4 regions of the Streptomyces sp. NPDC021100 genome follow, and region 1 is predicted to be linked to each of the others. Evidence: riboswitches for the same ligand, from Rfam matches in the RefSeq annotation. Region 1 holds a riboswitch; each other region holds the start of a gene.
What was found. Region 1 has a riboswitch for cobalamin ahead of metE (5-methyltetrahydropteroyltriglutamate--homocysteine S-methyltransferase). Riboswitches for the same ligand answer to the same signal wherever they lie in the genome.
Positions count from the first base shown of each region.

Region 1 (5,077 bases):
GAGGACGTCCGGCCACGGCTACCCACCTGCGGATGTCCGGCCTGGGGGCGCGTCACATCGCGGGGCGGACCGGTGGTCAGGATGCTTCCGGAGCCGGCCGACCGGCCTTCGTCGGGCAGCCGGAACACGGGCGGGAAGCGGGAACGCGGCCTCGGTCCGGACCGGTTGGCGGGGCACGCCGACGGTCCGGCCGACGGCGAACGGGGTGAGGGCGCCCTCCAGGGCCTGTCGCGGCCGGCGCGCGCCCGGCCGGGCCGGGTGCCGGGGGCACACTGATGGGGCCGCCCTCGGACGGTGTGGCACGGGCGAACGGCGGAAACGCCGGACGGACGGCCTTCGGGGCGCTGAGGTCCCTCCCTTAGAGCCCCGATAGAGCCCCGGAAAGCCCCGAGGGGCGCCGGTTGGGTCGGCGCCCCTCGGTCCTTGCCGCGCGGGTGCTGTCTCCGGTCACTGCTCCCCGGAGCAGTTGCCCTGGACGGTCACCCAGATGTTGTTGTCGGGGGTGGTGCCACTGGCCACTATGCCCCAGGGGTAACAGTTCTTCGGAAGCTTGTGGTTCGCGTTCGCGCGGGCGCCGTCCAGCGAGCCGGCGACCCCGGTGACGTAGACGTAGTAGGTGGCCGGGCCCGCCGTCACCGCTCCCCGGGACGGCGCGGCGGTGGCGGCCGACGCCGGGGCGGCCAGCGCCACGCCGGCCAGCAGGGCCGCCGCGACCGCGGTGAGTCCGGCCGTCGTCCGTAACGTTCCGTTCAAGGAAGCCTCCCGGTCAACTCTCCCAAGGCGCACATCAGTTACGCCATACGGAGGGAATCTAGGGCAACCTCGCGCGCCGCAACAGTGTTGTTCCCTGTGCAAACACCTTTCGTAACTGCCGTCCCAGGACGGGTGGAAGCCCGGCCTGTCCGGGGGAGCTCCGCCCCGGGCGTGCGCGCGGACCGCGTCCGGGCCCGGGCGGCGTACCTCGACGACACGCCGCCGGTCGGCGCCGGGGACGATCGGCGCCGACCCCCTCAGTCCCCCGCCCACCGCACCTCCCCCGTCCCCAGCGTGACCACGGCCCGCGTCCGCATGGGCTCCTCCCCGCGCCGGGAGAGCACCACGATCTCCTCGACCTCACCCGGCATCGGACCCAGCCGGGCGGCCAGCTCGGCGGCCAGGGCACGCGGCTCCGTGGTGCGCCCGAGGGAGAGGTGCGGGACGAAGCGCTCGCCGCGCCCGCGGCACAGCGGGAAGCGGGACGTCAGCTCCTCGTGCAGGCGCACCCAGGGGGCCGGGCCGCCGCCCGCCGCCGGGTCGAGCCACACCGTGGCGTACCGCCGGTGCCGGAAGTAGCGCACGCCCGCCGGCCGGACCGGGAAGGCCGGGCATTCGGCCGCCGCGGCGGAGAGCAGCGGCAGGGCCCGCGGGAAGCACTCCTCGGGTACGAAGCCGAACAGCAGGTTCACATGCGGCGGCCACCGCCGCACCTGCGGGTCGTACTCCCGGCGGATCTCCTGGACGGCCGGCCAGTGGGCGCGCGGCGGCAACCACGCCACGGCCGTCCGGGCCGTCGGCGCCACCTCCAGGACCAGGTCGCCGTCCACCCCTCCATGGTCCGGGCCGCGCCCGGTCCGCACGAGTCGGACGGCCGCCGTCCGACCCGCCGCACGCCCGTCGTCACTCCCGCCGCACGGCCTGTCCCCCGTGTCCCACCTCACCTTCCGCATCGCGATCTCCCTTCCGTCCCGGGCCCCGCACCCTCTAGGCTGACGAGCGCAGCTGGTTCGCCCCGCCCGCCAGACGGGAGCGTCGCAAGAGGGAACCCGGTGGGAATCCGGGACTGCCCCGCAGCGGTGAGCGGGAACGACCGCCGTCATACGCACTGGGCCCGACGCACGGGGCCCGGGAAGCGACGGCCAGTAGGTGCCTCGTACGGAATCCGACGGGTTCCGTACGCCACGAGGCGCGCCCGCGAGTCCGAAGACCTGCCACCTGCCCGCGCGCGAACCATTCGTGCGCGGACATCCCGGTGACCTCGAGGGCGGGTCGGCGTACATACCAGGCGGACGACCGCGCCATGCCGCGCGCGCCCGGCCCGCCCGGTCCGTCACCCTTCGCGCTCTCGTGCCGTTCCGGGATCTCAGGGATCCATCTCGCGAAGGAGATCTCCGTGACCAGCAAGTCCGCAGCCGCGGCAGCACGGGCCACCGTGTACGGCTACCCCCGCCAGGGCCGGAACCGTGAACTCAAGAAGGCGATCGAGGGCTACTGGAAGGGCCGGGTGACGGCCGACGCCCTGCGCGCCACCGCCGCCGGCCTGCGCCGGGACACCTGGGAGCAGCTGGCCGCGGCCGGCCTCCACGAGGTACCCACCGGCGACTTCTCGTACTACGACCACGTCCTCGACACCACCGTCATGGTCGGCGCGATCCCCGCCCGGCACCGGGAGGCCGTCGAGGAGGACGCCCTGGCCGGGTACTTCGCGATGGCGCGGGGTACGCAGGACGTGGCGCCGCTGGAGATGACCAAGTGGTTCGACACCAACTACCACTACCTGGTGCCGGAGCTGGGCCCGGACACGGTGTTCCGCGCCGACTCCGCCAAGCAAGTCGCGGAGTTGAAGGAGGCCCTCGCCCTGGGCCTGACGGCCCGGCCCGTCCTCGTGGGACCCGTCACCTACCTCCTGCTCGCCAAGCCCGCGCCGGGCGTGGACCCGGACTTCGTCCCGCTCACCCTCCTGGACCGCCTGCTGCCGGTGTACGCGGAGGTGCTGGCCGACCTGCGGGCGGCCGGCGCCGAGTGGGTGCAGCTCGACGAGCCCGCCCTGGTGCAGGACCGCACCCCGGCCGAGCTGAACGCCGCCGAGCGCGCCTACCGCGATCTCGGAGCGCTGCCCGACCGCCCGAAGCTGCTGGTCGCCTCGTACTTCGACCGGCTCGGGGAGGCGCTGCCCGTCCTCGCCAAGGCGCCGGTGGACGGGCTCGCCCTGGACTTCACCGAGGCCGCCGCCGCCAACCTCGGCGACCTCGCCGCCGCCGGCGGGCTGCCCGGCAAGCGCCTGGTCGCCGGTGTCGTCAACGGCCGCAACATCTGGGTGAACGACCTGGAGAAATCCCTCGCCACCCTGGGCACCCTGCTCGGCCTCGCCGAGTGGGTCGACGTCGCCGCGTCCTCGTCCCTGCTGCACGTCCCCCTCGACGCCGCCATGGAGCGCGACATCGAGCCGCAGATCCTGCGCTGGCTGGCCTTCGCGCAGCAGAAGACGCGCGAGATCGTCACGCTCGCCAAGGGCCTCGCCCAGGGCACCGACACCATCGCCGCCGAACTGGCCGCCAACCGGGCCGACCTGGCCTCCCGCGCGGCCTCCCCGATCACCCACGACCCGGCCGTCCGGGCCCGGGCCGCCGCCGTCACCACCGCCGACGCCCGCCGCTCCCTGCCGTACGCCGAGCGCGCCGGCGCCCAGCGCGCCCGCCTCGGTCTGCCGCTGCTGCCGACCACGACCATCGGCTCCTTCCCGCAGACCGGCGAACTCCGCGCCGCCCGCGCCGACCTGCGCGCGGGCCGGCTCGACACGGCCGGCTACGAGGAGCGCATCAGGGCCGAGATCCAGGAGGTGATCTCCTTCCAGGAGAAGACCGGCCTGGACGTCCTGGTGCACGGCGAGCCCGAACGCAACGACATGGTCCAGTACTTCGCCGAGCAGCTCACGGGCTACCTCGCCACGCAGCACGGCTGGGTGCAGTCGTACGGCACCCGCTACGTCCGTCCGCCGGTCCTCGCCGGGGACATCTCCCGGCCGGAGCCGATGACGGTGCGCTGGACGACGTACGCCCAGTCGCTCACCGGCCGTCCCGTCAAGGGCATGCTGACCGGGCCGGTCACCATGCTCGCCTGGTCGTTCGTCCGCGACGACCAGCCGCTCGCCGACACCGCCCGGCAAGTCGCCCTCGCCCTGCGCGACGAGGTGAACGACCTGGAGGCGGCGGGCACGTCCGTCGTCCAGGTCGACGAGCCGGCGCTGCGCGAGACGCTGCCGCTGCGGGCGGCGGACCGCCCGGCGTACCTGGCGTGGGCCACCGAGGCGTTCCGGCTCACCACCGGCGGGGTCCGGCCGGACACCCAGATCCACACGCACATGTGCTACGCCGAGTTCGGGGACGTCGTCCAGGCCATCGACGACCTCGACGCCGACGTCATCAGCCTGGAGGCGGCCCGCTCCCACATGCAGGTCGCCCGCGAACTCGCCGCGCACGGCTATCCGCGCGAGGCCGGGCCGGGGGTGTACGACATCCACTCGCCGCGCGTGCCGAGCGCGGAGGAGGCGGCGGAGCTGCTGCGCGCCGGGCTGAGGGCGATCCCGGCCGAGCGGCTGTGGGTCAACCCGGACTGCGGGCTGAAGACCCGCGGCTGGCCGGAGACCCGGGCGTCACTGGAGAACCTGGTGACGGCGGCCCGCACCGTCCGCGGGGAGCTGCCGGGGGCCTGACACGGGCCCGGTCCGGCCGGAGCCCGTCCCGAGCGGACGGGCCCGCCGGGGCGAGGGCGTACGGGACCGGCGGGCCCGATGGAGTAAGTACCGACGCTTCGCGCGGTGGACGTACCCGGTGGCCGTGACGGCCTACGGGCCCGCCGGACCGCACCCTCGTGCGGCCCGGCGGGCCCGTACCGGCGATCAGCGGTGGGCGAAGCGCGGCGGCCGCTTCTCCACCAACGCCGCCATGCCGTCCTTCCGGTCCTCGGCCGCGAACGCCGCGTGGAACAGGCGGCGTTCGCGGCCGGCGCCCTCGGCGAGGGTGGTCTCGAAGGCGCGGTCGGCGCTCTCAGGTGCCGTCGGTCATTCCCGTTCTCCGTCCGGTGCCTGCCCCGAGTTGTCCCGTATCACGCGGAAGATCCCGGAGAAGTCCTCCTCAGCCCCCCTGCCCTCGGCGAACGCGGTGTAGAGCTCGGCCGCGCGCAGCCCGAGGTCCGCGTCCACGCCACCCGCCCGGATGGCGTTGGCGGCGAGGCGGAGGTCCTTGGCCATCAGCGGGGCGGAGAAGCCGGGGCGGTAGTCGCGGTTGGCCGGGCTGGCCGGGACCGGTCCCGGCACCGGACA
Region 1 is NZ_JBIRQH010000006.1:288,852-293,928, forward strand. It holds gene ACH4PU_RS15175 (hypothetical protein) at 448-753, opposite strand; gene ACH4PU_RS15180 (2'-5' RNA ligase family protein) at 1,011-1,583, opposite strand; cobalamin riboswitch at 1,793-1,966, shown strand; gene metE (5-methyltetrahydropteroyltriglutamate--homocysteine S-methyltransferase) at 2,150-4,468, shown strand; partial or broken gene ACH4PU_RS15190 (enoyl-CoA hydratase) at 4,655-4,810, opposite strand; gene mmsB (3-hydroxyisobutyrate dehydrogenase) at 4,817-5,077, opposite strand, start outside.

Region 2 (5,077 bases), on a different contig from region 1:
GCGGGCGTGCACGGCCTGCATGAAGGCGATGTTGGTGTAGACGGCCTCTTCGTGCTCGGTACGGGCGTCCTGGATCTGGACGATCTCGCCGACCGTGGCCTGCACGGTGTCGAGCATGGTCAGGCCGGTGAACACGCGCATGGTGAGCGTACGTTCCTCGGCGGTGAGCCGCTGCTGCCAGGCGTTCACGTCGTTGGAGAGCGGGACCTTCTCGGGAAGCCAGAAGTTGGCGGTGAGCCGGTTCCACACCTCCAGGTCCTTCTCGTCGGTGACGCGGTTCCAGTTGACCGGACGCAACCGGGCGGCCGGGTCGTGGCGGTAGGCGGGAGGGGTGACCGAGGTTTCGGTCATGGGGGCGGCGGGGGCGGTGGTCATCGTCGGTGCCTCGGTGTCGCGGAAGGGGGCGGGGGCGGGGGCGGTCACAGGGTGCAGGACAGGCAGTTCTCGATCTCGGTGCCCTCCAGCGCTTCCTGGCGCAGCCGGATGTAGTAGAGCGTCTTGACGCCCTTACGCCAGGCGTGGATCTGCGCTTTGTTCAGATCGCGGGTGGTGGCCGTGTCCCGGAAGAAGAGCGTGCAGCTCAGGCCCTGGTCGACGTGCTGGGTGGCCGCCGCGTAGGTGTCGATGATCTTCTCGTAGCCGATCTCGTACGCGTCCTGGAAGTACTCCAGGTTGTCGTTGTCCAGGTGCGGCGCCGGGTAGTAGACGCGGCCGAGCTTGCCCTCCTTGCGGATCTCCACCTTCGAGGCGATCGGGTGGATGGAGGCGGTGGAGTCGTTGATGTAGCTGATGGAACCGGTCGGGGGAACCGCCTGGAGGTACTGGTTGTAGATGCCGTGCTCCCGCACGGACCGCTTCAGTTCACGCCAGTCCGCCTGCGTGGGCAGGGTGATCCCCGCGTCGGCGAACAGCTCGCGCACCCGCCGGGTGGCCGGCTCCCAGGCCCGCTCGGTGTACTTGTCGAAGTAGGAGCCGTCCGCGTAGGCGGTCTCCTCGAAGCCGTCGAAGGCCCTGCCGCGTTCCATCGCGATCCGGTTCGAGGCACGCAGCGCGTAGTAGGTGACGGCGTAGAAGTACAGGTTCGTGAAATCGACGCCCTCCTCGCTGCCGTAGTGGATGCGCTGCGAGGCCAGGTAGCCGTGCAGGTTCATCTGGCCGAGGCCGATGGAGTGCGAGAGGTCGTTGCCGCGCGCGACGGACGGCACCGCGTCGATGTGCGACTGGTCGGAGACGGAGGTCAGTCCGCGCACGGCCGTCTCGACGGTCGCGCCGAGGTCGGGTGAGGCCATGGCGGCGGCGATGTTCAGCGAGCCCAGGTTGCAGGAGATGTCCCGGCCGACCGTCTCGTAGCCCAGCGAGGCGTCGTAGGTGCTGGGCGTGTTGACCTGGAGGATCTCCGAGCAGAGGTTGGACATGTTGATCCAGCCCGGGATCGGGTTCGCCCGGTTCACCGTGTCCTCGAACAGCAGGTACGGGTAACCGGACTCGAACTGTAGCTCCGCGACCGTCTTGAAGAATTCCCGCGCGCTCAGCGCGGTCTTCCGGATGCGGGGGTTGGCGACCATGGCGTCGTAGTGCTCGCTGACGGACAGGTCGGACAGCGGCCTGCCGTACTCGCGCTCCACGTCGTACGGCGAGAACAGGTGCATGTCCTCGTTCCGCTTGGCCAGTTCGAAGGTGATGTCGGGTACGACCACACCCAGGGACAGCGTCTTGATGCGGACCTTCTCGTCCGCGTTCTCCCGCTTCGTGTCCAGGAACCGCATGATGTCCGGGTGGTGCGCGTGCAGGTAGACCGCGCCCGCCCCCTGCCGCGCGCCGAGCTGGTTGGCGTACGAGAATGAGTCCTCCAGGAGCTTCATCACCGGGACGACTCCGGACGACTGGTTCTCGATCTTCTTGATCGGGGCACCCTGCTCCCGCAGGTTCGTCAGCAGCAGCGCCACGCCGCCGCCCCGCTTCGACAGCTGGAGGGCGGAGTTGACGCCGCGGCCGATGGACTCCAGGTTGTCCTCGACCCGGAGGAGGAAGCAGGAGACCAGCTCTCCGCGCTGGGCCTTGCCCGCGTTGAGGAAGGTCGGGGTGGCCGGCTGGAAGCGGCCGGTCATCATCTCGTCCACCAGCCGGGAGGCCAGCGCCTCGTCACCGGCGCCGAGGAACAGGGCGGTGGCGACGACCCGGTCCTCGTACCGCTCCAGGTAGCGGGAACCGTCGAAGGTCTTGAGCGAGTACGACGTGTAGTACTTGAACGCACCGAGGAAGGTGCGGAAGCGGTGCTCGTGGGCGTACGCCCGCCGGTACAGGTCCTCCAGGAACTCCCACCGGTAGCACCGGATCGGCGCCTCCTCGTAGTAGTCGTTCCCGATGAGGTAGTCGATCTTCTCCTTCAGCGACCCGAACACCACCGTGTTCGGGTTGACGTGCTGGAGGAAGTACTGGCGGACGGCCTCTCGGTCCTTGTCGAACTGGATGCGGCCGTCGCAGTCGTACATGTTCAGCATGGCGTTCAGCGCGTGGTAGTCCTTGCGCGTGCCGACCGACTCGCGCCGGCCCGCGAGCGCCGTGACCGGTGTGACGAGGGTGTTCATGCCGCCTGCCGCTCCGCCGTCGACGAGTATCGTGTCCAAAATTCCCGCAACCCTTCCCTTACGGCGCGGACGTCGCGGTCTGTGCCCAGCAGTTCGAATCGGTACAGCTCCGGGACCCTGCACTTCGCCGAGATCACCCGGCCGGCCAGGCAGTAGTCGGCCCCGAAGTTGGTGTTGCCGGAGGCGATGACCCCGCGCAGCAGCACCCGGTTGGCCTCGACGTTCAGGAAGCGGATTACCTGCCTGGGGACCGCGCCGGCCCGTTCGCCACCCCCGTAGGTCGGCGTGATCAGCACATACGGCTCGGTCACCTCGGGCATGCCCGTACGGCGCGGATGCAGGGGAATGCGTGTGGCCGGCAGGCCCAGCTTCTCCACGAAACGCCTGGTGTTCTCCGAGACGCTGGAGAAATACACGAGACCGCTCATCGTTCGCCGCCTCCTCTCGCTCGTTCCCGTCTTCGCCCGAGGGCCGGGAGGGGAGGAACGGCGGGGCGCGTACGGCGGGAGACCGGGTGGCGGGAAAACCGATACGCCTCACCCGGGGCCGTGCGTCTGCCACCTGGCCCTCCCTCGGGGCCTCGGAGCGCGCACACCGCTGTCCGGCGTGCGCACCGGTGGCAGGTCTTCGGACTCACGGGCGCGTCTCGTGTCGTACGAGGCTCCTACTGGCCGTCGCTTCCCAGACCCCGTTCTTGGGCCCAGTGCGTATGACGGCGGTCGTTCCCGCTCACCGCTGCGGGGCAGTCCCGGATTCCCACCGGGTTCCCTCTTGCGACGCCAAACACAAAGATGCCCGGCGAACCACCAGCACCGCCAACACTACATCTAGGAATCCAGCGACCGCACACATCCCAGATGTTGTGTCGCGCCCGAAACTTAGGTATACCTAAGTCCTGCCATTGGCCAGAGGGCGGCGGGATCTCCTGTGGGCCGGTTCGCCGTTCCACGCCCGCCATGGCAGACCGGAAGCGGAACGCAGAGAGGGCGGGAAGCGCCGCACCCGCGCTTCCCGCCCCTCCCCCGCGCCCCTGCCAAGGCCCTCACCCCGGCGGTCGTGCGGTTCCCTCAGCCCGTGCCCCGAGCCGCTCGACCGTGGCCGTAGATGTGGAACCCCCGGCCGGCCTTCCGGCCCAGCAGCCCTGCCTCCACCATCCGTTGGAGCAGCGGCGGTGGCGCGTAAAGGGGTTCGCGGAACTCGTCGTAGAGCGACTCCGCGATGGAGACGACGGTGTCCAGGCCGATCAGGTCGGCGAGTTTGAGCGGGCCCATGGGGTGGGCGCAACCGAGCTCCATGCCCGTGTCGATGTCCTGTGCGGTGGCGAAGCCGGACTCCGCCATGCGAACGGCGGCGAGGACATACGGGATGAGCAGGGCGTTGACGACGAAGCCCGCCCGATCCTGGGAGCGGATCACCGTCTTGCCGAGCGTACGGGCCGCGAAGTCCTCGGCCAGGGCGGTCGTCTCGGCCGAGGTGTGCAGCGAGGTCACCACCTCGACCAGCGGCAGCACCGGCACGGGGTTGAAGAAGTGCAGGCCGATCACCCGGTCGGCGCGGGTGGTCGCCATGCCGAGCCGCATGACGGGCAGGGAGGAGGTGTTCGTGGCGAGGACCGCCGCCGGGTCCTCGACGGTCTTGTCAAGGGCGGCGAAGATCTCGGCCTTGGCGTCCGGGTTCTCGACGACGGCCTCGACGACGAGCTGCCGGTCGGCGAGGTCGCCCAGGCTGCCGGTGAAGACGAGCCGGTCCAGAGCGGCGTCGGCGGCCTCGCGGATCAGCTTGCCCCGTCGTACGGCGCGGTCCAGGGAGGCGGCCACGCGGTCCCGGGCGGCGCGGGCGGCGACCGCGTCCACCTCGCACACCACGGTGTCCAGCCCGGCCCTCGCACACACCTCGGCGATCCCCGCGCCCATCTGCCCGCCGCCGACCACGCCGACGCGGGCGATGCCCGCGCTCACGCCCGCTCCGCCGGGCGGCGCACGAGGTGGCGGGTGTAGGCGTCCGGGGTGAAGAACAGGGGCAACTCGCCTGTCATCGCCGTGCGTTCGAAGAGTGCGCGGATGTCGTCGACGGGTGCCCACGGGTAGTCGGCGCCCAGCGCGGCGACCTCGTCGTCGAGCAGCTCCGTCACGGTCTCCCGGTCGATCACCCGGTGCCGTAGCCACTGCCAGATCTGCACCCGGGCGATCTCGGCGGTGGCCGCGTCCTCCATCAGCCCGTCGAGTGCGACCGCTCCCTGGCCCCGCAGCCAGGCGGCGTAGTACCGCAGGGTGACGGAGATGTTGGTGCGCACCCCTTCAGGGGTGGGCGGCCCGCCGATCCGGCGGACGGACAGCAGGTCGGCCGCGGTCACCTCGACGTCGTCACGCGTGCGGTCGAGCTGGTGGGGGCGTTCGCCGAGGACGTTGTCGAAGGCGTCGCGGCAGACGGGGACGAGCGCGGGGTGGGCCACCCAGGACCCGTCGAACCCGTCCTCCGCCTCGCGCTCC
Region 2 is NZ_JBIRQH010000014.1:179,808-184,884, reverse strand. It holds gene nrdF (class 1b ribonucleoside-diphosphate reductase subunit beta) at 1-375, opposite strand, end outside; gene nrdE (class 1b ribonucleoside-diphosphate reductase subunit alpha) at 420-2,588, opposite strand; gene nrdI (class Ib ribonucleoside-diphosphate reductase assembly flavoprotein NrdI) at 2,585-3,016, opposite strand; cobalamin riboswitch at 3,189-3,411, opposite strand; gene ACH4PU_RS24280 (3-hydroxybutyryl-CoA dehydrogenase) at 3,656-4,546, opposite strand; gene aceB (malate synthase A) at 4,543-5,077, opposite strand, start outside.
Region 2: another riboswitch for cobalamin. It lies ahead of nrdI (class Ib ribonucleoside-diphosphate reductase assembly flavoprotein NrdI); the one in region 1 lies ahead of metE (5-methyltetrahydropteroyltriglutamate--homocysteine S-methyltransferase).

Region 3 (5,077 bases), on a different contig from region 1:
CCGCGCGCTCGTCCCGGGCGCGACCGCCGACCGTACGGTCGTCGCGCGGCCCGGCGGGCTGGCGGAGGTGGCCATCGCCGTCTGAGCGAGCCGCATAAAGCACGGCGCCTCGCGCGCCGGACGGCCGGAGGGCCGCACCTCGGGGTTGGGACGACCTGATGGCGGGGTGCGGCCCTCCGGCACGCTCTCGGACGGGCCGCGCGCGCTGTACGGCGACCGGGCCCCGCCGTACCGTTGAAGCATGTACGCGCGGCGGCGCCACCTGTACTTCGCCATGATGGGCACGTGCGTCGGGATGTTCGTCCTGGCCTGGGCCGTCGTACGGCTGTGGTCCGTGCCCGCCGCCATCGGCATGTGCCTGTTCGCGATGGTCATCCCCCCGGTGGCGGCCATCGTGGCCAACCGCCGGGGTCCCGACGACCGCTGGTGGGACGAGGAGACGGGCGACCCCGAGTCCGACCGCTGGTGGAACGAGCTGGACGACCGGCGCGGCCGCGACGACCAGCGGGATGGTCAGTGACGGCTCAGCGCGACGGCCAGTGACGGCTCAGTAGACCAGCGCCTGCACGCCGTCCGCCATGGCCTCGCCGACGAACACCTGGGCCCCCGCGATGCGCGCGCCCTCGATCAGGTCCTTCTCCTCGATGTCCCGCCGCGCCGCGCACTGCGTGCAGACGGTGATCATGCCGCCGCCCGCCCGGATGCCGTCGATCAGCTCCGGCAGCGGCGCCGCGTGCGGCAGTTCGAACTCCGCCGCCCGGCCCGGCAGGGCGAACCAGGACGACTCCCCGGTCAGCCACAGCGAGACCTCGACGCCACTCGCGACGGCGACGGCCGCCACCGTGAACGCCTGCGAGCACCGCTCGGGCGCGTCCGCGCCCGCCGTCACCTTGATCACGAGCTTCTTCCGCATGGGATCACTCTAGGCCGGGCGCCCGTTCCCGGGGGGCCTGTGCGGCCCGTACCACCTCGCACCGCCGATCCGGAGCGGGCCGACTAGACTCGTCGCAGGTCCGTAACCCCTCACTCCGACCGAGGAGCGCGCTCGTGCTTGAGGCATTCTTCACCACCCTGCTGGTTCTGGTCGCCGTCGGCGTTCTCGCGTTCGCCGGGCTGACCTGGAAGAAGCTGTACCAGGGCCAGCGCTGAGCCTCCCCGACCACCCCCCCTACAGATCGTCTGAGCTGAGCCCATGATCGAGATTCCGTCCGACCTCCACCGGGACCTGGTGCCCCTCGTCTTCCTCCTCGGCAAGTGGGAGGGGGCGGGCGTCGCCGACTTCCCGGGCTCCGAGAAGTGCAACTTCGGGCAGGAAGTCACCTTCACCCACGACGGCCGGGACTTCCTGGAGTACGTCTCGCACAGCTGGGTGCTCGACGCCGAGGGGAACAAGGTCCGTCCGCTGGAGACCGAGAGCGGCTACTGGCGGATCGACAAGGACCGCAAGGTCGAGGTCGTCATGATCCGCGACCAGGGCGTCGTCGAGGTCTGGTACGGCGAGCTCGCCGACAAGAAGCCGCAGATCGACATCGTCACGGACGCGGTCGCACGGACCGCCGCGTCCGGCCCGTACTCCGGCGGCAAGCGCCTCTACGGGTACGTCAAGGGCGACCTGATGTGGGTCGGCGAGAAGGCCACCCCCGAGGTGCCGCTGCGGCCGTACATGTCCGCGCAGCTGAAGAAGACCGCCGACGTGGCCGCTCTGGAGGAGTGGGCGCGGAACCTGCCGGACGACCTGCCGGACGGCGTCTCCTTCTTCCGCCCGGACGGCACCCCCTACAACCCCGAGCAGCCGTAAGCCCCAGGCTCTCGTACGAAGCGCCCCGCGGGGGAAGTCCGGTCGAAGTCCGGCGCTGACCCGCAACGGTAGGCAGAACACCCGTTCTGCGAGCCCGATCACCCGCGGCGGTGTCAGCTCCTGACAACTTGCCGTGGACTGCGAGGGGAGGCCCCCCGCGGCGCGGCGGGGCTCCTCCGGGCACGTCTCGCCCGGGCCCACGGCCCGAGCCGAAGGCGTCCCCCTTGGCGACCACCGCACACGCCCCGCCCGGTCCCGGCACCACCGCACCGGCGCGGCGGATCCCGCTGCCACCCCTGCTCGCCGGGCTGACCGTGACCCTGCTCGGCTCCCTGCTCTGCTGCGTCGCCCTCGGCTCCTCCGGCATCGGCTGGGGCCGGGTGCTGCACTACCTGGGCGCGGGGCTGACCGGCGGCAGGATCGGGGCGGACGAGGTCTCCGCCTACACCATCGTCTGGGAGCTGCGCTTCCCGCGCGCCCTGCTGGCGGCCGTGGTCGGCGCCGGGCTCGCCGCCGTCGGCGTGGCCACCCAGGCGCTGGTCCGCAACGCCCTCGCCGACCCGTTCGTGCTCGGCATCTCCTCCGGCGCCGCCGTCGGCGCCAACGCGGTGCTCCTCTTCGGCGTGCTCGGCTCGCTGGGCGTCTGGGCGCTGTCCAGCGCCGCGTTCCTCTCCGCGCTCGCCTCCATGGCCCTGGTCTACGCGGCGGCCCGCGGCACCGGGCACGGGCTGACCCCGCTGCGGCTGGTGCTGGTCGGGACGGCCATGTACTACGGCTTCTCCGCGATCACCACCCTGATGGTCTTCAGCGCGGACCGCGGGGACGCCGCCCGCTCGGCCATGATGTGGCTGCTCGGCAGCCTGGGCGGGGCGAGCTGGCAGTCCGTGCCGATCGCCGCCGGCGCCGTGCTGCTGGGCCTGGGCTACCTGCTGTGGTCGGCGCGCGGCCTGAACGTGCTGGCCATGGGCGACGAGACGTCGTCCGCGCTCGGCGTCGACCCCGAGCGGCGGCGCCGGGTGCTGTTCGTCGTGGTCGCGGCCGTCACCGGTGCCGTGGTGGCCGTCAGCGGCGCCATCGGCTTCGTCGGGCTGATGGTCCCGCACGCCACCCGGATGCTGGTCGGCGCCGACCACCGCCGGGTCCTCGCGGTCGCGCCGCTGCTGGGCGCTGTGCTGCTGGTGTGGGTGGACGTCGTCTCGCGGCTGCTGCTCGCGCCCGTCGAACTGCCGGTCGGCGTGATCACGGCACTGATCGGCGTGCCCTGCTTCATCCTGCTGATGCGCCGGCGCGGCTACACCTTCGGAGGGGCCTGATGCGGGTCGACATCGAGGACCTGTCGGTCGAGGTGGCCGGCGCCCGGCTGGTCCGGGACGTGGAACTGCGGGCCGAGAGCGGGCAGTTCGTCGGCGTCGTCGGACCCAACGGCAGCGGGAAGTCGACGCTGCTGCGGTGCGTCTACCGCGCGCTGCGGCCGACGCACGGCCGGGTGCTGCTGGACGGCGACGACCTGCACGGGCTCACCGCCCGCGAGGGCGCCCGGCGGCTGGCGGCGCTGCCGCAGGAGTCGGGCGGCGAGTTCGACTTCACGGTCGCCGAGGTCGTCGCGATGGGCCGGCTGCCGCACCAGCGGGCGGCCGGCCGCACCTCCCGCGAGGACACCGACGCCTGCGCGGCGGCCCTGGAGCGGGTCGGCGCCGGGCACCTCACGGACCGCGGCTTCCTCACCCTCTCCGGCGGCGAGAAGCAGCGCGTCCTGATCGCGCGCGCCCTGGCGCAGCGGCCGAAGGTGCTGGTCCTGGACGAGCCGACCAACCACCTCGACATCAGCCAGCAGCTCGAAGTCCTCGCGCTCGTACGGGACTCCGGGCTCACCGTGCTCGCCGCGCTGCACGACCTCAACCTCGCCACGACCCACTGCGACGTCCTGTACGTCGTCCACGGCGGACGGCTCGTCGCCTCCGGGCCGCCGGACGAGGTGCTGACGTCCGGGCTGCTGGCCGACGTCTTCGGCGTCCGGGCGCACCGGGTGCCCCACCCGGTGTCCGGCGTCCAGCAACTCCTCTTCGACCGCCTCCCCCGGTGATCCCCTTCCTCAGGAGCCCCGCCATGCGAGCCATGCGAACCGCCCGCGTCCTCGTCTGCCTGACCGCAGCCCTCGCCCTGGCGGGCTGCGGCGCGCAGGTGGACGAGGATCCGAAGGCCGAGGACGCGAAGAAGCCCTCCGCGTCCGGCCATTACCCCGTCACCATCGAGAACTGCGGCGTGAAGACGGTGTACGACAAGGCACCGCGCCGGGTGGTGACCAACGACGTGGGCATCGCCGAGATCATGTTCGCCCTCGGCCTGGAGGACCACATGGCCGGCTACGTGGCGCCGGACTACAAGACGAGCCGCAAGGACGACCTCCCCTGGAAGGACGGCTACGACAAGGTCAAGCGGCTGTCCACCAAGCAGATCAACAAGGAGATGGTCCTCGACGCCAGGGCCGACCTCGTCTTCGCCGGCTGGAACTACGGCTTCGGCGAGGGCGACGGCTTCACGCCCGCCGCGCTGAAGAAGCTGGGCATCGGCTCGTACGTGCTCACCGAGTCCTGCCGCAGCGGCAGCGGCAAGGAGCGGGGCGTGATGCCGCCGCTGGAGGCGCTGTACACCGATCTCACCACCCTGGGGAAGATCTTCGACGTCGAGGACCGGGCGGCGAGGCTCGTCGCCGGGTTCAAGAAGAAGGTCGCGGACGCGCAGGCCGCGATCCCGGCGGACGGCAAGCGGCCCAAGGTCTTCCTCTACGACGACGGCCGCGACAAGCCGGTGACCGCGGGCGCCTACGCGGGCCCGCACGACATCATCACCAAGGCCGGCGGCGACCATGTGATGAGCGACCTGAAGGACACCTGGACCACCGTCGGCTGGGAGACGGTGGTCGACCGGCGGCCCGACGTCATCGTCATCAACAACTACGGCGACGTCACCGCCGAGGAGAAGCGGAAGTTCCTGCTCTCCTACCCGCCGCTGGCCGACGTCCCGGCCGTGAAGAACAAGCGGATCTTCGTCCTCGACTATGTGGACCTCGTGGAGAGCCCGCGCAACCCGGACGCCGTCGCGGCCCTGGCCGGCTATCTCAAGGGGGTCAGGGAAGGCTGACCCCGCCTAGACTGGAGGCGTGGTGGACACCGACTGGCAGAGCGATCTCCGCAGGCGCGGTTACCGGCTGACGCCCCAGCGCCAGCTCGTCCTGGAAGCGGTGGACCGGCTGGAGCACGCGACGCCGGACGACATCCT
Region 3 is NZ_JBIRQH010000019.1:92,717-97,793, forward strand. It holds gene ACH4PU_RS28325 (DUF1416 domain-containing protein) at 1-85, shown strand, start outside; gene ACH4PU_RS28330 (DUF3099 domain-containing protein) at 242-520, shown strand; gene ACH4PU_RS28335 (DsrE family protein) at 548-913, opposite strand; gene ACH4PU_RS28340 (FABP family protein) at 1,193-1,798, shown strand; cobalamin riboswitch at 1,793-1,923, shown strand; gene ACH4PU_RS28345 (FecCD family ABC transporter permease) at 2,023-3,111, shown strand; gene ACH4PU_RS28350 (ABC transporter ATP-binding protein) at 3,111-3,881, shown strand; gene ACH4PU_RS28355 (ABC transporter substrate-binding protein) at 3,914-4,939, shown strand; gene ACH4PU_RS28360 (Fur family transcriptional regulator) at 4,959-5,077, shown strand, end outside.
Region 3: another riboswitch for cobalamin. It lies ahead of ACH4PU_RS28345 (FecCD family ABC transporter permease); the one in region 1 lies ahead of metE (5-methyltetrahydropteroyltriglutamate--homocysteine S-methyltransferase).

Region 4 (5,077 bases), on a different contig from region 1:
ACCGCCTTGTGGGTCGGCAGGTGGTGCTGGCCGCGGATGAGGAGGGTGGCCAGGGCGCAGCCGAAGACGGCGGAGGCCGCGGCGGTGGCGCGGACGGGGATCGAGGCGCTCGGCAGGCAGGAGTCCAGGACCAGCCGGGGGAGGTCGGTGGTCCAGAAGACGAGGACGAACAGGCTCGCCGTCGGCCCGGGCCGGCCGTTGCCGCCGAGTCGGCGGGCGATGGCGTGGGTGACCAGGCCCAGCAGCACGCTGGCGAGCAGGACGACGCCCGAGCCGATGGCCATGGCCTCCAGGGCGAGTGCGGGGCTCACGTCCCACTGGGCCCAGAACGAGTCCTTGGCCATGGTCCCCAGCGCCCCGCAGAGCAGGCACAGGAACATGGCGGCGCCCCAGACGCTCCGGTCCCGGGCCTCGTCGAGCACTTCGACGGGCCGGTACCAGAGCCCGAATATGAGCCGGTGCCAGAGCAGCTTGCGCCGTCCGGAGTCCGGGGGGCGGGGGGACGTCGTGGTGGTCAGGGGCATGGGGACGATTCTCTCACCGCTCTGGGAGGTGATCCCGGGGCGGGCGTGGCGGGCCTCTGCGGACGCCGCCGTCCGACGGGGCGTCAGGTGGTGCGTCAGGCGGGCGTGGGCTCCACCGGGCCGGTGCCGGCGTCCGGTTCCGGGGCGGCGCCCTCACCCGCGCCCTCATCCGTGTCCCCGCCGGCGCCCGGCAGGTACTCCTCGCTGATCTCCCGCGGTCCGAACGGCCAGACCCGCTCCACCCGCGCCCACAGCAGGAAGGCCAGGCAGCCCGCGGCGAACCAGGCGAGCGACCACTCGATGGGGTGCCGCCCGGGCGAATTGCGGTCCGCGTAGCCGTAGATGACGAGCCACCCGACCAGCGCCACCAGGCTCGGCAGCGGGTAGAGCCACATCCGGTACGGGCGCGGCAGGGCCGGCTGGCGGCGGCGCAGGACGGTCACGGCCGCGATCTGCCCCAGCGCCTGGACCAGCACCATCACCGTGGTCAGCAGCTGGATCAGCGTCGCCAGGTCCGTATGACGGCCGATCAGGAACCCGACGCAGCCGATCGCCCCCATGCTCACCAGGCCGAGGACGGGGAAGCGGTGGCGGGGGTGCAGGGTGCCGAACGCGCGGAAGAACACCTTCTCCCGGGCCGCGTTGTAGGGGATCCGGGAGGCGCCCAGGAGACCGGTGAAGACCGACGCCACGGCGGTGATCAGGACGAGCACGGTGACGGCGTCGGCGGCCCCCCGCCCCCAGGTGCGTTCCAGCACGGCGGAGGCCACGGAGGACGAGGCGACGTTGTCCGCGTCGAGCATGTCCCGCCAGTCCACGACGCCCAGGGTGCCGATCTGCAGCAGCAGGTAGATGCCCATGATGCCGAGGATGGAGTAGATGATGGAGCGCGGGATCGTACGCCCGGGGTCCTTGATCTCGGCGCCCATGTAAGCGGTCGTCCAGTAACCGCCGTAGTCGTAGATGCCGATGGTCAGCCCCGCCGCGAAGCCGATCCAGAAGTGATCGCTCGTCAGCTCGAAGGCGTGCGACGGGTAGGTGAACGCCCGGTCCGGACTGAAGTGGGTGAACGCGGCGGTGATCACCAGCACCACGGCCGCGATCATCACGCCCCAGAGCACCGTCGTGATCCGGGCCATGTTCTCCACCCGTCCCCACAGCAGCGCCACGACGACCACGATGAGCGCCAGCCCCGTCAGGTCCCCCTGCGTCGGGGTCATGCCCGGCCAGAGGTACCCCAGGTACTGCACGAAGCCCATCACGCCGCTCGCCATGGCCAGCGGCACGTAGAGCATGGCCGTCCAGACGAACAGGAACGGCATCAGCCGGCCCGTCCGGTACTGGAACGCCTGCCGCAGGTAGACGTAACTGCCGCCCGCGCCCGGCAGGGACGCGCCGAGCTCGGCCCACACCAGGCCGTCCGCGAGGGCGAGCAGCGCGCCCGCGAGGAAGCCGATGACGGCCTGCGGGCCGCCGAAGGCCGCGACCATGAGCGGGATGGTGACGAACGGGCCGATCCCGCACATCTGGCTCATGTTGATGGCGGTGGCCTGGAACGGTCCGACGCGGCGGACGAATCCGCCCTGACCGTCCGGCCCGTCGGCTCTCTCGCCCGCTCTCTCCGCCATGGCGGCCACCCTTCCCGTCGGCGCGATACCTGCACTCGTACACCGGCCCGCCCGGCCCGTCCATCACCCCGGACGGGGCGGGCCGGACCGGTGCGCGGCCATCGCCCGAACAGCGCACGGGAGTTGGGGCCCGTGGGCCGGACGCGATGCTGGGTGACTCTGGCCGGGCGCTCCGCGCCGAGTCAAGACCCGGGGCGCACGGGACCGGAGCGCGGCAGGGGACGGAAGCCGGTACCGCAACCGGAGCGCCCCCTGAGGCAGGACATGACAATCACCACTCTCGGTGCATCCGCACTGGCAGGGGCGTTACAGTGACCCGGCCGTGGTGTTCGGGAAGACCGGTGCAGGACCCTCCCAGGGGGATCCGATTCCGGAGCGGCCCTCGCCACTGTGATCGGGGAGTGACCGTCCCGTTCCGCGCGCCACCGGGCGCGGGGAGCCACTGGCCGCAGCCGGCTGCCGGGAAGGCGGGGGCGGACGCGAACGAACCCGTCAGCCAGGAGACCGGCCACGGCATCTCAGTGAACCGATCCACGAGGTGCTGGAGCGTGAACCCCCAAATGACCCTGCCCACCGACGCGCCCACCGGCGTGTCCGCCCAAGCCGCCGCCGGGCCGTCCGCCGCCTTCCGCTGGCGCCGCGAGGACACGATGCGGACCGCCGGCCTGCTCGCCGTCATAGCCGCCCTGCACGTCGTCGCCTTCGGCGTGCTCTTCCTGCTCGTCGTCCCCAACGACTACCACGTGGGATCCAAGGTGTACGGCGTCGGCCTCGGCGTCACCGCCTACACCCTCGGCATGCGGCACGCCTTCGACGCCGACCACATCGCCGCCATCGACAACACCACCCGCAAGCTGATGGCCGACGGCAAGCGCCCGGTCTCCGTCGGCTTCTGGTTCGCCCTCGGCCACTCCAGCGTCGTGGTCGTCATGGCCGCCCTGGTCGCCGGCGGCACGCACATGGCGAGCACGCTGATGGACGAGGAGTCGTCCACCCACCAGACGCTCGGTATCGTCGGCACCAGCGTCTCGGGCGGCTTCCTCTACCTCATCGCCGCCCTCAACCTCGTCGCCCTGGCCGGCATCCTGCGCATCTTCCGCGCCATGCGCGAGGGCCGCTACGACGAGACCGAGCTGGAGAAGCAGCTCGACTCGCGCGGTTTCATGAACCGGATCCTCGGCCGGTTCACCCGCTCCATCAGCCGCCCCGGCCAGATGTACCCGCTGGGCTTCCTGTTCGGCCTGGGCTTCGACACCGCCACCGAGGTCACCCTGATGGTGATGGCCGGCAGCGGCGCCGCCGCCGGACTGCCCTGGTACGCGATCCTCTGCCTGCCGCTGCTGTTCGCCGCCGGCATGAGCCTCTTCGACACGCTGGACGGCACGTTCATGAACTTCGCCTACCAGTGGGCGTTCTCCAACCCGGTCCGCAAGGTCTACTACAACCTCACCATCACCGGCCTGTCGATCGCCGTCGCCTTCCTCATCGGCACCATCGAACTGGTCGGCGTGCTGCACGAGAAGCTGGACATGGACGACGCGGTCACCGGCTGGATCGCCGGCCTGAACCTCGACAACGTCGGCTTCGTCATCGTCGGCCTGTTCGTGGTGGTCTGGGCCGCGGCCCTCGCCTACTGGCGCCTCGCCAAGGTCGAGCAGCGCTGGGCCGCGCGCGGCGCGACGGCCCCGGCGGCGGAGGGCTGACGGCCGGGCCCCGGCGGCATCCCCCCTCCGTCCCCCGCCCGGCCGGTCTTCCCCGGGGCCGGGACGGGAGGACACCGCCGGGGCTACCGTGAGAACGGAAGCGTCCGCCCTTCGGCGAGGAGGCCCATGGACCGCGAGAAGATCACCCTCACCGGCGTCCAGGAAACCCTCCTCGCCACCCTCTACGCCCGCGCCCTCGACAGCCGCTCCCGCCACTCCCTCCTGCACGACGAGACGGCCCTCGACACCGTCCGGCGCCTCGACTACGACTTCCGCGGGATGGGCACGACGTCCGTGGACGCGGCCGGCGTCGCCCTGCGCGCCCACTGCCTGGACGGCTGGACGGCCGAGTACCTGGCCCGGCGCCCCCGGGCCACCGTGCTCCACCTGGCCTGCGGGCTCGACACCCGGGCGCACCGCCTCGCCCGGTTCCCGGAGACCCGCTGGATCGACGTCGACCTCCCCGAGGTCGTCGCCCTCCGCGACCGCCTCCTCCCGGCCCCCGGCGGCGACCACCGCACCCTCGCGGCCTCCGTGACCGCCGACGGCTGGCTGGAGGAACTCCCCGCCGACCGGCCCGTGGTGGCGGTCTTCGAAGGGCTCTCCATGTACCTGCGGCCGGACGAGGGCGAGCGCCTGATCCGGCGGATCACCGCCCACTTCCCGGGCGGACAGCTCCTGTTCGACTGCTTCAACGGCCTGGGCATCCGCATGCAGAGGCTGGTGCCCTGCCTCCGCAAGACCGGCGCGCGGGTGCACTGGGGCATCGACGACCCCCGCGCCCTGGAACGCCTGCACCCCGGCCTGACCTGCCTCGACGCCATCCGCGGCTGCGACCTCCCCGACGTCCGCCGGGTCGCGCCGCTCGCCCGCCTGGAAGCGCGCCTGACGAGCCGTGTCCCCGGACTGCGGGACGTCCTGCGGATGACGCGGTTCGAGTTCCCGGGGGCGGCGGGCTGACGGGGGTCAGAGGGCCCCCGCCGCCCCTGCGGGCAGGTACCGGCCGAAGAAGGAGCGCACCAGCCCCCGCACCGCCGGAACGGACCGTTCCGGCCCGGCCGGGCCGACGAGGGCGTTCCGGTCCCGGGCCGGCATCAGGGCCGCCGCCTGGAGCCGGGGCGCCAGGGCCGCGTAGTCGGTGAACACCCAGTGCGCGGCGCCGTGGAGGAGGCGGCGCCGGGCCCGGCCGCCCGAGCGGGCCAGTACGGCCGGCCAGGAGCGC
Region 4 is NZ_JBIRQH010000012.1:135,782-140,858, reverse strand. It holds gene ACH4PU_RS22070 (YIP1 family protein) at 1-524, opposite strand, end outside; gene ACH4PU_RS22065 (APC family permease) at 620-2,152, opposite strand; cobalamin riboswitch at 2,459-2,680, shown strand; gene ACH4PU_RS22060 (HoxN/HupN/NixA family nickel/cobalt transporter) at 2,713-3,855, shown strand; gene ACH4PU_RS22055 (class I SAM-dependent methyltransferase) at 3,982-4,815, shown strand; gene ACH4PU_RS22050 (alpha/beta hydrolase family protein) at 4,822-5,077, opposite strand, start outside.
Region 4: another riboswitch for cobalamin. It lies ahead of ACH4PU_RS22060 (HoxN/HupN/NixA family nickel/cobalt transporter); the one in region 1 lies ahead of metE (5-methyltetrahydropteroyltriglutamate--homocysteine S-methyltransferase).